DNA from 2 places in the Myxacorys chilensis genome. Region 2 is predicted to be linked to the other one. Evidence: predicted binding sites of a transcription regulator. Region 2 holds the regulator's gene; the other holds the start of a gene.
The links. Region 2 encodes NtcA, which controls nitrogen genes in cyanobacteria. Its sites were predicted from a motif close to TTTGTANNNNNNNNTACAAA; they were not measured.
Positions count from the first base shown of each region.

Region 1: the regulator NtcA is predicted to act here: its motif matches at 5,667-5,686, upstream of gifA (glutamine synthetase inactivation factor IF7A).

Region 1 is NZ_JCACKG010000097.1:4,509-12,394, reverse strand. Features, by position in the region: gene bchB (ferredoxin:protochlorophyllide reductase (ATP-dependent) subunit B) at 1-486, opposite strand, end outside; gene AC5JLB_RS07585 (DUF4912 domain-containing protein) at 892-3,531, opposite strand; gene AC5JLB_RS07580 (glycosyltransferase) at 3,877-5,346, shown strand; gene gifA (glutamine synthetase inactivation factor IF7A) at 5,426-5,614, opposite strand; gene AC5JLB_RS07570 (alpha/beta fold hydrolase) at 5,842-6,678, shown strand; gene AC5JLB_RS07565 (hypothetical protein) at 7,326-7,886, shown strand, end outside.
Region 2 is NZ_JCACKG010000149.1:79,054-86,939, forward strand. Features, by position in the region: gene cypC (CYP152 family fatty-acid peroxygenase CypC) at 1-968, shown strand, start outside; gene AC5JLB_RS11105 (DUF981 family protein) at 1,239-1,841, shown strand; gene AC5JLB_RS11110 (TatA/E family twin arginine-targeting protein translocase) at 2,108-2,416, shown strand; gene pth (aminoacyl-tRNA hydrolase) at 2,430-3,044, shown strand; gene AC5JLB_RS11120 (DUF3146 family protein) at 3,080-3,340, shown strand; gene AC5JLB_RS11125 (Uma2 family endonuclease) at 3,460-4,215, shown strand; gene AC5JLB_RS11130 (pre-16S rRNA-processing nuclease YqgF) at 4,273-4,725, opposite strand; gene AC5JLB_RS11135 (DUF3084 domain-containing protein) at 4,728-6,125, opposite strand; gene ntcA (global nitrogen regulator NtcA) at 6,249-6,920, opposite strand; gene AC5JLB_RS11145 (hypothetical protein) at 7,293-7,424, shown strand; gene AC5JLB_RS11150 (hypothetical protein) at 7,746-7,886, shown strand, end outside.

The DNA of each region.
Region 1 (7,886 bases), on a different contig from region 2:
TTCGGTCTTGCTCTCTGGCAGTTCACCTTTCTTACGCGCTTTCTCAAGGTAGAACTGAACAATCTGATGCAAACTGCGATCGGCGGCTTGCAGTTCGTTGTAGCGATAGTGATTTACGTCTGCCAACATCACGTCGCCCTTCGAGTCAATCTGGGCGCGATCGCAGAAGTTCTTCAGGTCTTCTTGCAAAATGCTAGAGGTGCAAGTCGGTGTTAACACAATCAGATCCGGGTGCTCTTCTTGGTCTTTGCGGACGATGTTATCGACCACCTTCTCCTGCGATCCCCGCGCTAGAACGTTGCGATCGACCACACTTGCAGTGACAGGCGTATAGTTGCGCTCCCGCTCTAGCATCGATCTCATCACATTAAAGTAGTCATCTCCTAGGGGAGCGTGCATGATGGCATGAACGTTCTTAAAAGAACTGGCGATGCGGAGTGTGCCAATGTGAGCGGGGCCTGCATACATCCAGTAAGCCAATTTCATATCGTCTGTCTCCCGTGTGCGAAGGATGAAGGGTGGAGGATGAAGGATGAGGAATGAAGAAGCTTACTTGTTTCATCCCTCATCCTCCACCCTTAGAAACTTTGGGTTTTATTGCTTTCAGCATTGTCTCAAACTACGGAAACCTGATGAAGAGTGCAGGGAGCGAGATCGCGCCGTTATCTCTTTGCCCAAAATCGCTTAAACTTCCTCCTGGTATGCGTTTGAGCAGTTCCTAACTAAACAGACGGTAAGCTTGGCTAGCAATGATTCTTAATGTCTACCAATCCTAATACCGACAAAGGATGTAGAACGTTTCCTAAAGCTCACAAAGCTCTCATTAACAGATGAAGGGGCGTTTCAACGAAACACCCCCTCACTTTGGGCTTATTTTGAAGCAGGAATATTTTACTGGTCAGATATCCGGACTGGAGTCGAGCGAGCTAACACTGCCCAGTATTCTCGCCCACTAGCATAGCCAAGCTCTACCATGTACGTGCGGTTACTTTGAGGAATCGGCAGATCACAACTGAGTGCCAAATCGTCTACATCAAACTGCTGGAACCTCTCCGGGGCTTGCTCCTCAAGATTGATATCGGTCACATCGTACAGCCGAAGAACGAGATTCTGATCCACCCGATTGACCGCAGCACGCTGACTTCTCGGTACATCCCAGTAGGCATAGGCCCATTGAGCATTGCGAGCGGTTAGCACAATTCTTCCTTCAGGTACAGTTCGTCCTTCCAGTGCAGTAGACATGCCCGCTTGATGGCTCACATTAGTGCCCACAGCCGATGAATCGTAGCGATCGATCGTGCGATCGCTGCTGTCAACCTCCGAACCGTTTGGCGGAGCAGAGGCATTGCGAGTCGGCTCCCGCTCTAACGTTTCCCGCTCTAATCTTGAGGTTCTCTCCACATTCTTACCGGACAGGAATGACCAAGCGGCGGCGGCTCCTGTGGCAGCGGCTGCCCCACCCGTTAATGCTGCATTCTCTGTCTGAGTCGTATCTTCAGCAACGTCCGGCGCTTTTTGTTTGAGGCCCTCAAACACGTTGCCGCTTCCGTCTTGAGGCGATTCCTTTGGAGTTGCGCGTTGCGCTGATTGCTCTTCGGTCGTCCAGTTCTGGAAGTCAGGCTGCCCGATCGCGGAGTCCCGATCCCCAGCTAAAAACGGTCGATCAGAATTGACAGCACCACCTGCCAAAGTAGTGCCACCAGCGACAGTTGCACCACCAGTTTGAGCGGTGCGGCCCAGAAAGGTAGACGAAGCAGGGACATGCACATGGGCTGACCGAGCAATCGAAATCCATTGACTACTCGCATTGAGGGAGCCTAGCTCGGCTAAATAATCGCGATCGGGCGTTGCGATCGCCAGCCGTTGTCGATGGGTCAGTTCATCACAGTCAAACTGCTGTACGCTATGCGGGCTTTGGGTATCCAAATCAATATCTGTTACGTCATACAGCCGAATCGCTAGGTTGTTTCCGCCTTGCTGCCGTAACGACTGCATCTGCTCGGGGGCAATGTCCCAGTACGCTTCTATTTCTTGCGGAGACCGAGCTTTTAGCACCACACGCGACTCTCCACCGCGTCCTGCCATATTGCGATTGCCTGAGGCAGACCACGCCGCCGCTCCTGTACCGGCTGCCACACCCCCTGCAAATCCTGCCGAGTTGAGCGGTGCGCTATTCGCACTGTCTACAATTGGGTCGCCCATCTCTACAATTGGATCGCCTATCAGATCGTCGCTTTCGATCGTCTGATCCGGAGTTTCTACAAAGCTAGCTTGAGAAGAGTCAGCTTGGAGAGAGCCAGCTTGGGAAGGCTCCCTCCCCCACTGCCGCGCTGCCCGATCTTCCTGGATGTTGTCCACTCTGCCTGCGCCGAGTTGCTCAGTCGAACGATCGGTCTCTGGAGGAGTAAAGCCCTGACCGGGCGTTTCTTCCTGAAATTCATTAGAGCCATAGCCGCCTGTTCTGCTGCCACTGCGCCGACTCTTGCCTAGCAGCCATAGCAGCCCTGCACCAGACGCGATCGGGAACAGCCACCACCAGTTCAGCCCATCTGCTCTACCCGCATTGGCGGTTCCGTCACCGCCGAATGAAGGTAAAAAGCCAAATAAGCCACCACCAGAGCCAGATCCGTTGGCTTTAGAAGGTTTTGCAGCGTTGTAGGTCGACTGATCGCCTGCTGGACTGGCGCTAGTTCCAGCTACTCCAGTACCTGCTTTCACCGCGCCTGCACTTGCAGAAACCGGATCGGCAACTCCAGCTTGCGCGATCGCGGTTTGACTGGCAGGCGCAGTCGCAAATCCTAGAAACGCTTGAGCTGCAGGACTGGGTTTCGCTGCGTTGTAGACGTAGTAGAGCGGTTGTGAGAAAGGATAGCGGGGATCACTCGGTGCTATACCCTGCATGGGCAAGGCTTTTGCGCCAGACTGGTTTTTGAGCTGATTTGAGGTAGTGTAGCCGATGCCGGTTTTACCGAGTTGTTTGACCAGCGCAGCAGTCGTGTCCACGTTGAGCTTTTTGGCTGTGCTACCCGTTTCAAATTTTCCTTGCTTAAAAACCGGATAGTTTTGGAACGCTTGACGGGTATCGCTGCTAGCGGGTCGATCGATAAATTGAACGGGCGCAGATGGACCGCCGACTTCTGACCAATTCTTGATCTCGCCTCGGAACATTTTGGCGAACTGACTGCTGTTGAGGCTTTTGGTAAAGGGATTGTTGGGGCTGACCACGATCGCGATTTTGTCACGACCAATCTGTACGGCGGCGAGTCCTTTCGCTTTTTCGGCTGCGGTTAGAGGACGCCCGATCGCGGCTAGATCAACTTTGCCATTGACCAAAGCTTGCAATCCTTGCGGTGCGCCTGCGGAGGCCGCTGTGACTTTTGTGCCTGGATACTGCTTCTCGAAGCGCTGTTCTAGCACTCGGTTGACGGCAACCATGCTGCTAGAACCATCGATCCGGACGTTGGTTCCTTTAGGAACAGAACCGGGAAGCTTGAATGCGGTTGCTTGTGCCTCAGCTGGAGCCTGTGCCATAGACGTAAGACTAAGGGAAAGCGCGAATCCGACGGCTGATAAAGATTTTGAATGCACCATACTTTTTACCCACGGTAGCAAAAACTTTTTTTACAACGATGCAGTCCTGTAAGACAAGTCCAAGCGCATACTAAAGCGAATTAAAATCTTTAGAATCTAGCGAAATCAATTGGGCTTGGCACTGTACTTGGCATTGTAAGAGAGGCATGAACTAAACTGAAAGACCCAGTTGGGCATCAATCTTGATTGCCATTACTTTAGGCCAAATTTTAACTTTTAGAAGTATCGTTAAGAGTTTATTAATATGAGAAGATCAGTAACCGTTCACTTGCTGATCATTATTCTGTGATTCAATCTGGAACACAACGCTCGATTTCTAGAAATCAAGACGCCTTCAAAGAGCAGGTGCGATCGCACTTTGATCAGATTGCACCCAAACTGGATCGATGGAGTCGAAGAAATCGCTATTACTATCAGGATTTAGACCGATTGCATCAATTTTTAATTCCGCCTAACAGCCGAGTTTTAGAGATTGGATGTGGAACGGGAAACTTGTTAGCAGCAGTCAACCCAAAACTTGGAATTGGTATCGATTTTTCGCCTTCTATCATCAGTATTGCCAAGGCTAAATATCCCCATTTGCAGTTCTACTGCCTAGACGCTGAAACACTTAATTCTGAAAGCTTTAAATCAGCGCAAACGTTTGATTTTATTGTCTTATCAGGCGTAATCGGGCATCTGGGCGACATTCAGCGAGTATTGCAAAATTTACATTCGTTTTGTCATGCGCGAACTCGATTAATTCTGACGTTCCATAACTTTCTATGGCAACCATTACTGCATTTTGCTGAAAAAATTGGGCAACGTCGTCCTCAACCGCCGCAGAGTTGGCTATCGTTTTCTGATGTTCTCAATTTGCTGCAAATTACAGGTTACTTGCCGGTGCGATCGGGGCGTCGGTTCTTAATGCCAAAACCAATTCCTGGCATTAGCTTTCTCTGTAATCGTGTATTAGCTCACTTGCCAATCGTCAACCATTTGTGCCTGACGCAATACATTGTTGCCAGACCACAGGTTGTTTTATCCTCACCGTCAGACACCTGTTCAGTGATTATTCCTGCACGAAATGAAGCGGGTAACATTGAGAGCGCGATCGCGCGTTTACCGCACTTGGGCAAACACACCGAAGTCATTTTTGTAGAAGGACATTCTCACGATGAAACGTGGGCAGAAATTCAGCGGGTGGTGAGAGCAGGACACCCTCATTTCACCTTAAAAGCCTTTCAGCAAACCGGGAAAGGAAAAGCTGATGCCGTGCGGCTTGGCTTTGCTCAAGCTACGGGTGATGTGCTGATGATTTTAGATGCAGATCTTACGGTTCAGCCTGAAGATCTGCCCCATTTTTTTGACGTGATCGCGTCGGGTCGAGGAGAATTTGCGAATGGGTCGCGACTCGTGTATCCGCGATCGGGCGAAGCGATGCCGTGGCTCAATAACTGGGCAAACAAGTTCTTCAGTCTTGCCTTTTCGTTTCTGCTCGGACAACCGCTTAAAGATACGCTTTGCGGCACAAAAGTGTTACGCCGCGACGACTACGAAAAAATTGCTGAGGGACGCCGTTATTTTGGCGATTTCGATCCGTTTGGCGATTTCGATTTGCTGTTTGGTGCAACAAAGTTAGGACTACATATTGTCGATGTGCCTGTTCGCTATCAGCCGCGAACTTACGGAGAGTCAAACATCGCTCATGTGCGCGAAGGTCTAATCTTGCTGCGGATGTGCGCCTACGCTTCACAAAAAATCAAGTTTTTTTAATCTCAGCGAAAAGGCGTTCCTCGACTAGAAGAACGCCTAATAATTCTTGGCTTGAAAGTTTGCTAAACAGTAATGCAGCTTAGCTTAAACCAACGTTGCTACGATCGTAGGTCTCAGAATTAGCGCTGCTGTTGTTAGAAACGATGTGAGCAGTTTCAGCGGGCATTCCCATCTCAGATGCCTTGCGACTCAACATAGTCTGCTCACGGTTACGGATCATGTGACGATGACGAACCATTAGGGCACGGGCTTGATCTTGAACAGACATAGTTGTTTCTCCTCTGTAATCTTTGGCTATGTGAATACTATATCAGATAAATTCTGTAGTTTAAGATACAGAATTTTAACTATGTTATGAGTTGCTGACAATCGCTTTTGAAGCAATCCTTCACAGCTTGCGGAGCAATTTCTTTGAAGTTGCACGTTGCGCTAATCGCTTGTTTCGGGCTGCCCTCAAAAGGTAAGCTCGAACACACAGCGACCGGAGGACACCTCATGGCAATTACCCAAAATGTAGAAGAGGTTGGAGGACTGACTTGGTTTTACCGAGATGCCGAGCCAGAGCGACAAAATGACCGCCCTCCGGTGCTGTTGCTACATGGCTTAGTGTCTCAGAGCTACAGTTGGCGGCAGGTGTTGCCTGCTCTAGAAGAACAGGGATTTAGAGCGATCGCACCCGATTGGATTGGCTGCGGCTATTCGAGTATGCCGGATCGCCGCGACTTTGCCTACACGCCTGACACCTATATTGAGGCGCTGAGCCAATTTCTCAAAAGGCTTGGACTAGAGCGCATGTCGATTGTGGCTCAAGGCTTTCTAGGCTCAGTTGGCATTCAGTATGCGTTGCGTTATCCAGAGCAAGTTGAGCGGCTGGCAATTTTTAATGCTCCGATTGCTCAGACGGCAAAATTGCCGTGGAAAATTCGGCAGATGGGCATTCCCCTTGCTGGGGATATGATGACGCAAGATCCATTACTTGTCGATCGCATTTTAGAAGGCGGCGGCGGATACCAAATTGACGAACAGGATTTAGGAATTTACCGGCGTCCGTGGATTAAGACTTCTGATGCGGGGCGATCGCTATTAAGGATGATTCAAAATTTGCAGCTTAAGGAATCAACAGCCGAAATCGAAGCAGGCTTATCGCACTGGAAACAGCCGCTTCTAATTGGATGGGGAGTGCGCGACCCGTGGTTGTCTATTGAAATGGGAAAATCTGTTGACCATGCAGAGTTTGTCGAACTTGATGAAGTGGGACATTACCCTCAAGAAGATTGGCATGAGAAAGTCAATGAGGTGTTAATTCCCTTTCTACGACGCCAGATTGTCTAGAACACTGATAGAAATGTACTGAAATGAGTAGACTTAAAGACTCTCTACTCATTTCATTCTCCAAATCCAATGCTCCGGGTTAGATGCTGCTTGGCCTTCATAGTCCTAAATGCGTTAACTCACCCATCATCTCCTACAAGCAGGACGCCTATTGCCCCAGCACACCTCTAGCAAAATGACATTTGTCTAGACGCTATTTACACAGAAGCAGGATAAATACGGAACGACGAACATCGACAAAGCTTCCTCGCCGTAGTAACACCTCAGTTTCGTATTACGGCATAACTGATTATCTAGACGAGTAGATTGAGCATTTTGTCTATAGTTAACAACATCAATCTCCTTAAAATACTTAGCTAGAAAACCAAACAGCAACTCTGTTATTTTCTCTGATTTTTTAATAATGCGTTCAATCTTCTTATGCAATAGATACTTCCATACAATCCATTTTAAGAAGTAAAAAATATAGTATTTGTTTATACAATTTTTATCTTAAGCTTGTCACTTTCACAACACAAAAGATTTAACTAACTATGTCTTAGGAGGAGTTAAGTCTCTATTTGTAATCAGTATGTTATTAGAGAACAAGCCGAAGATTAATGCACATTAGTTAAGCGTTAATTAAGCTGCTTTTAAGGAGAAAATTTATGATCAGCGAAAATCAGCAACCCACTACTCAGAGTGATAAATCTCAGTACGACAACATTTCTGCCAATCCATCCACGAAGCAGACATACAGCCGTTCAGCAGATATTAATACAAATGTGGGTTCGCAAACAGTTTCTCAGCCTACTGCTACCACTGCTACTAAAGTGCAATCTAAATCATCTCAGTCTGATGGTGGAATGAATCCGATATTAACTAGAGCTTTGATCGGAGGACTGATTGGTACTACCTTGGGTGCTTTGGCTGGTAAAAGAGTTTCGCAAGGCTTTAACTATGCGTTCAACGGTGTAGGAAAAGCTCTTGGTACAATCGGTCACGGGTTGGGTGAAACTGCTAAAGGGGTCGGTGAAGCTGCTCAAAGCGTCGGTCAGGGTGTGAGCTACGCTGTCGTTGGTGGAGCTTCGGAAGCAACGCAGAACATTGCTGGGGGAGTACAGCAAGTTGTTTCTGGAAGTACTAATGCAGTTCAGAGCGCAGTCAAAGGCGCGAGCCAAGCAATGGAAAGTACAGCAGCCTCTGTGAAAGAAACGACTCAGGAAGTG
Region 2 (7,886 bases):
AGCAGATGTTCATGTCGCTGATGACCCGCGAGAGCATTCAGCACCTGGCCGCTTTAACAACCGAGCAATGGCACGCTTACAGCAAAAAATGGGAAATGATGGACAAGGTTGTACTCCTCTATGAGGTGCGGCAAATCTTATGCCGCGCTGTGTGTCAGTGGACTGGCGTTCCGCTTGAGGAGGGAGAAGTCAAACAACGGACAAACGAACTGGCAGCATTGTTTGAAGGAGGAGGATCTGCCGGACTACGGCACTTGCGGGGAAGGATCGCTCGTCAGCAAACCGAGAAATGGATCGAAGACATCATCGAAAACGTGCGTAGCCACACGCTAGAAGTCGCTGAAGGGAGCCCGGTTCACGCGATCGCGTGGCACAGAGACCTCAACGAAGAACTGCTAGATAAACGGACAGCCGCCATAGAACTGATTAATCTGCTGCGACCTACCGTTGCGATCGCGCAGTTTGTGATTTTCTCGGCACTAGCGCTGCACGACCATCCAGACTGTCGGCAGACACTTCAGCAGGGCGACGACAAGGATGTTGAGCGATTCGTGCAAGAGGTTCGTCGGTTCTATCCCTTCTTCCCGCTGATCGCTGCCCGTGTGCGACAGGACTTCGACTGGAATGGCTACCACTTCCCTAAAAAGACAAGAGTGTTTCTAGACCTGTATGGCACGAACCACGATGCGCGGCTGTGGGAGAACCCGGATGAGTTTCAGCCAGAACGGTTCCGCCACTGGGATGGAAGCCCCTTTAATTTCATTCCCCAAGGGGGAGGCGATTACCAAGTGGGGCATCGCTGTGCAGGTGAATGGATCACGATAGAACTGATGAAAGCGTCGGTGAAGTTCTTGACTCAATCGATACAGTATGACGTGCCCGAACAGGATCTGCGCATCAGCCTATCGCGAATACCCGCCATTCCAAAAAGTCGTTTTATCATCAGCAACGTCCGGCGAACAGACTGATGCTGCATGTAAGTAGAACGATAATTCCTCCAGAGTAGAGTAGTGCTCTCAGCTAGTCGTTGCGCAGGATAAGCCGATGTTAGCGGCGGAAGTCGTCAAGCGATCGCGAAACGGCAGCAGTGAGCCGCAGGAGACCTTGCTTGGCAAACCGCAGAACTCTCGCGCTTAAATTAAATGCCAACGGCTGATAAGATTCGCTCAGGAGTTAATTTAATTGATGAGGGCCTTAAAATCACTCATCAAGTCCTAGCGTTCTCTACGAGATCACCCATGTTTATCGACTACATCACATTGATGCTGATCAATTTGGCAGCCGGGCTTTCTCTTCTGTCGGCTTATGTGTATCGAGGACTAGATGAGCCTATTCAAAAACGATGGGTTCCCGGATTTGGCGTGGTCGGTGCGATCGCGCTGGTTACGGGCTTGCACATGGTTTTTACTTGGGCAGTTCCGGGCAGCTACAACATCGCCTTTGGAGAAACGTCTGTCCTGTTTGGCATTCTGTTTGTAGGGACAGCGTGGGCGTTAGCGGCTGGCTGGGAGTTAATTACGCTTGCCGCCTATGGATTTTTTGCGGGCTTAGCCGCAACGCTAATTGGCATTCGCATCATCAACTTAGGACTAACTCAAACGCCTCTTGTTACAGGCGTCGCGTTCATTTTGACAGGGTTAGGAGGCATTTTTGCGGCTCCAACGCTGCATTGGAAATCCACGCGATCGCTCAGAACCGTTGGAGCGCTCATTTTAGGTCTAGCGGCTCTCATCTTTACCGTCATTGCCCTCAAAGCATACTGGTCACACCTAGAAGGATTCTCGAACTGGAAGCCATTGCCAATGCGAGGAGTCACTCCACCAAGTCCAGGATCGCCATAAACTGAATTCGCCATACGCTACTGTAGACAAGGTTTGACATCAACATCGGCTCTTTAAGCATCAACGGTGAAGGTTTGAAGTGGGCTACTTCTCCAGTGCGACTAAACAAGCGCTGCTAAAGATGGGATCTACTCATGTGCGTCAACTCAAATCCCGAAACTACTACAATGTATCTGGCTTAACTTTGTATCTGTCTTAGTATCTGTCTCAACTTTTCATCCCTCACCCCTCATCCCTCATCCCTTCTTCTCTAGGAGCCTCCTCTCATGAACGTCTTTGGCATCGGCTTACCAGAAATGGTGCTAATCATGGTCGTCGCCCTGCTGGTGTTTGGACCCAAAAAATTACCAGAAATTGGCAAAAGCATGGGAAAAGCCATTCGCAGCTTTCAGGATGCGTCTAAAGAATTTGAGTCAGAATTTAAGCGAGAAGCAGATCAATTAGAGAAATCCACTCCCCAAACGATGAAGGCGACTCTAGAAACTCCTGAGAAACCTAGTCTTTCACCGGCCGACGCAACGGTTGAAGAGATGGTTGAAGAGGCTGTGACCAATACCACCGAGAAAGAAGGCTAGTTTGACCTGACGTATGAGCGACGATACGCCCTCTAAGCTAGTCATTCCGCAACTCATTGTAGGACTGGGCAACCCAGGAGCGAAATATGAGCAGACCCGACATAACGTCGGATTTATGGCGATCGCGAAACTCGCGAAAGTCTGGCAAATCAACCTGTCCGACAATAAGAAGTTCCAAGGCTTATTTGGCGAAGGCATGAGTCCGACGGGAAAAATTCGCCTACTCCAGCCGACCACCTATATGAATAATTCGGGACAGGCAATTCGCGCGGTCATCGATTGGTATAAATTGCCGAGCGAGTCGGTGATGGTGGTTTACGACGACATGGATTTGCCCGTTGGCAAACTGCGGCTACGATTGTCTGGTTCAGCAGGCGGGCAAAACGGCATGAAATCCGCGATCGCTCACCTCGGCACGCAGACCTTTCCCCGGTTGCGAATCGGCATTGGTAGCCCTAAATCTGCGCCAGGTGACAACGCTGTTTCTCATGTCCTCGGCACCTTTGCCCCATCTGAAAAACCGATCATCGAAGACGTTTTAGACTTAACCGTGAGCGCGATCGAAGTCAGCCTCAAGCAGGGGGTTGAAAAAGCAATGAGTCTTTACAACAATCGTAGTGTCGAATAAAAACCTAAATTCAAGCACTTCTAGATTTAAGTATTGTGTCTAAGCGTCTTCCCGAAACGACTGCTCATGTCCGCATCTTCCGCCAGTCCTGGCAACAGGGCGAAATTGAGGGCGAAGTGATCGCTAATCAGTATGAATGGCAATTTCGCTGGCTGTTTCGCTGCGGACAGTTGGTTATTCATCCATCGCTAGGGCGGGCCTTAATTAAAGAACCGTTGGGGCGATTTTTAGAAGCAAAGGACTATCAATTGGAACCGGGCGGAGATTATTCGTTTACGATCCGGGCGGACTTGTGACAGGGCAAATTTATGATCCCAAATCTGTGATCATGAATTTGTAATCAATACGATTGGCTTCGCCAAGCTCCGAAGGATTGCCCATAATACAAATATCCTTCAACCACGAGGAACCTAAGATGACGACATCGCTTGACCTCAATGAAGACTTGCTTTACCCAAGCGGCGATGGCGAACCAATGGCGGAAAACACAGTACAGTATCGTTGGATTGTCATCCTCAAAGAAAATTTAGAAATTATTTTTGCAGATGATCCAAATGTCTTCATTGCCGCCGATATGTTTTGGTATCCGGTGCAAGTCAAAACGCCGCCAGCGCCTAGACAAGCACCCGATGTGATGGTGGTCTTTGGCAGACCTAAAGGAGATCGGCGCTCTTACATGCAGTGGAAGGAAAATAACATTCCGTTTCAGGTCGTGTTTGAAGTGCTTTCAGATAGCAATAGAACCCGCGAAGGTAGAACAGCGCTCGACTTTAAGTTCCGCTTCTATCAGCAATATGGCGTGGAAGAATATTACATTTACGATCCCGATGAGTGTGTGTTGCAAGGATGGCAGCGCCAAAACAATCAGCTAGTTTCGATCGCGCAGATGTCTGATTGGACGAGTCCTCGATTAGGCATTCGGTTTGGGTGGCAACCCAGCACAGAGCTAGAAGTCTATCGCCCGAACGGACAGCGATTTTTAAGCCCAATGGAGTTAGAGCAGCAGCTTCAGCAAGAACGTCAACGGGCAGAACAGGCAAACCAACGGGCAGAACGAGCAGAACAGGCAAGATTAGGGGCGGTTCCGAGGTTACGATCGCTAGGATTAACCCCCGAACAAATTGCCGAAGCCTTGGATTTATCAATAGACGAGGTGAGATCGAGCGACTAAATTCAATCACTCGAATTTCATCGCTTAAATTTCAATACTCGAAGTTGACGATCAGAGCTAGTCCGTCAACCGTTGTAAATAGCGCTCAATTAATAGAATCGCCACAATATCATCAATGCTGCGGGGTGGCGTCCGCATTCCTTCCGGGACAAGCCGTGTTAGACCCGTCGGCGGATACATCTGCCAGTAGCGATCGCGCGCCTCCAGAGAACTATGCCGCTCATCGACCATGACCACCCGCAACGGTTCCCCCAATTCATCTCCTAATTTCTGCTTCCACGCTTTTGAAGAGGTTTGATCCCCCATAATCAAGAGCGAAATCGGAAACCGTTGACGCAGTGATTTGATCGTGGCGATCGCACTTTCTGCCGTCACGACCTCGTGATAATACAACCGCCGATCAACGCCCATCACCGCCAACCCACACTTCTGCCGCCCCGGATCAAACCCCAGAATTACAGGTTGATCCAGCACCGTCTGTCCCTTCTCCATCGCTTTCCAACTGTCCATGACTACGACGTTTTCAGTACCACTTGACCGTTTTGAATCACCACTAATCCTATTTTGAGCGGTCCTACTGTGTACGTTACATCGGATGCCACCGCCCGGAGTTCTACCGGAGTCTGAAATTGGCGCAGTTGCTCTATAAAGCCCGATAACGACTCTAGGTTTTCAATCTGAACGCTATCGTTAATTACGCCTGCCCGTTTCGCGCGGAAATTGGAGAAGGCGAGCAGTTGTTCGATGTTTTGTTGGAACTGCTCAGACGTCAGCTTTGAGGGTTCAATCGACTTTGCAGCCACCACATCCCCTGCTAAAAACACGACCCGATTGGGAATAGCACTGGCAAAGACGGAAACGGGTCGCCGTTCGCCCCGGACATAGTTAGCGTCTGCCGCAATTCTCACCACGTAGTCTTGACCATCATTAATCTTTTTAATCAGACGCTCTACCTCGGCGGTCTTAATTAGAACGATTTGCTCTTCCCCGGTAGAACCAGGTTGGATCAACTGCCAGGCCGCTCGATTTGCCTCTTTTAGCAAGCGATCGACTGCGGCTTTGGCAGCGGCTGGATCAACCACCCGCAGCACACCCGCCGACAGCACCTGACTCCGCAGAATCGCCAAATATCCGCCGCGAATCAGTTGGGCTTCTTGCTCAGACTGCTGCACCGCTTCGGCTAAGAGCGCTTGCTGAGATGCCAACTGTCGAAGTTGAATTTCGCGCTCGGCAATCACGCGATCGCGCTCGGCGATTTCGCGATCGCGCCTCTGAATCGTGCTCGTCCGCTCCGCAATTTGACTATCGCGCTCGGCAATTTGCGCTTTGACGGCATCGCGCTGAGCAATTAGGGTTTTCTGCTCGCTCTGCAACTGATTAATCTCCGATCGCAGCCTTTCAGCCTGCGCAGATACGGCATTGAGTTGACCGCGAATCACATCCCGCTGCGCCTCAGCCGTTCTGAGCTGCTCGTTGGTCTGTCTCTGCTTTTCAAGGGACTGCTTCAGAGACTCATTAATTCGATTGAGTTGTCCTTCCGCTTGTGTCCGCTGGGCGCGGGTGCGCTCAAGTTCATCCTCGACCTTACTCTTCTGCTGATTAGTAATTTGCAAATCATCTGAGTTTTTCCGTAAGGCTCGATTTTGCTCCCGGACTTTCTTTTGCAAGTCGTTGAAATCGAGCAGCATATCGCGAAACTGGCGGCTACTCGCAAACAAAATGCCAAATGTCGAGGCGGAAATTAACGTTCCGGTCAAAATCGTCACGAGAGTTGCCGTGCGCTTAGGCCGCAGATTAAACAAGCTCAGACGCGCCTTTCCAACTTTGGTGCCAATGCGATCGCCAACGGTTGCGATCAGCCCGCCCAAAATCAAAACTGCCAAAATCAGAATTAGCCCTATGTCGGACATTGATGCTCCAAAACGCTCCGGCTTAGTTCACTCGACAAGCAGGACTCCGCATCTATTATGCCTGCGGAACGGATATCACTGCTGCGAAGAAAATGTGTGATTTGGAGCGAGGGCAGAGAAAGTCTAAGTAAATTGCTGGCTTAACGTGACCGGATTGTGAACGGTAATCTTTTTCTTGTGAATCGAGATCATGTTATCTTGCCGCAAATCGCCTAATAGACGGGTGACGGTCACGCGAGTTGAGCCAATTGCTTCTGCGATCGCTTGATGCGACAGTTTGAGATCAATTGTGATCCCTTCTTGGGACGGTACGCCAAAATCGCGGCAGAGAATCAGCAAAAAGCTGACCAACCGCGATCCCATATCTCGGTGCGCCAACGTTTCGATCATCATCTCGGTTTGTAGAATGCGAGATGACAGTCCTTTCAGCAGCATCATTGAGAGATCTGGGTTGTCTTTCAGGGCTTTCTCGACCTGCTCGATGGGCACCGACAGCAACTCTGCTGGAGTAAATGCCACGGCATGATAGAAACGATCGGCGCGTTGACCTGTAATTAGCGATAGCACCCCAAACACGCTGTTCTCTCTCAGCAGGGCCACGGTGATCTCCTCGCCTGCCTCGTACACGCGCGAGAGCTTGACGGCTCCTTTCTGCAAGAAGTAAACCCGTTCCGCCGGATCACCCGGAAAGAAAATAGTTTTGCCACGCTCAAATGTTTCTACAACGGGGGGGTATGCCCCTCCACCGATTTGGCGAAATAACGATGCAAGCGGTCTCTCTTTGGTCACTATCATTTCTTCCCTTTATCGTCACTCAGACGTTCTCTTAGCAACTATTAGGCTCACCGGTGAGCAAACTTTTCTATTAAAACCCCTATAGAAAATTGTTCTATTGAGGCGAGTCATTGTAAGCGAAGCCTTTGTAAACAATTGATGACTTTAGAACACTTAAACTGACTGCAAACGCAGTTTTTGTGCCTCCTTATACATTTCTGCCCGTATTTTAAGAATTTTAGAAAATCTCTGTGATTTCCTCACCAAAAGATTGACTCGTATTGAACGCTTTTTGGGGAGAATAGTCAATCATTTTGACCAGATTCTAGCGCAAAGCGGACTGGAGAGAGGGAGCCCTGATCTATAACTGGCATTAGAGAGGTAGATTTCGCTTTGGATAAGTTACAGCAGTCAGGGGGCGATCGCATTGCTCCAACGTGCGATCGCCCCCTGACTTACATTCGAGTCATTCAACGGCGGCTTTTGCACTGGCTCCATTCTTCACAGCAGGCGACTTGGTCTTGATCTCATTGACGCTTGGCGGAACGCTAAAAGCGTTGCGTGAGGAAGTTTTCTGCCCCTTTGCTCGTGGCTTTCCTCCGGCCATCCAATATTCTTTTTGATATTTTTCATCGAAGAACTAGGATTCTCCCAAGCCCTATGCTCTAATAAGTTTGCAAAATCTGCGATAAATTACGATTCCTAACTGATGAAAACTTTAACAATCAAATTATCCAAGATTGTTGCTTGGTAGTCGGGCGGTAAACGATAATTTTTATCCCTTTAGATTTGTCTAGGCTACAAGATTTTACAATTGAGAAGTACTTAGTTTGGGCACTGCTCCAGATGACATTACAAGAACTACAAAAACAGGTACTGCAACTATCCATCCGCGATCGTTGGCAATTAGTGCAGGCTGTTCTCACATCCCTACAGGAAGACACCCGTTTAGAGGTGAAGCCGAAGAACCTGTCTCGGCTGCGAGGA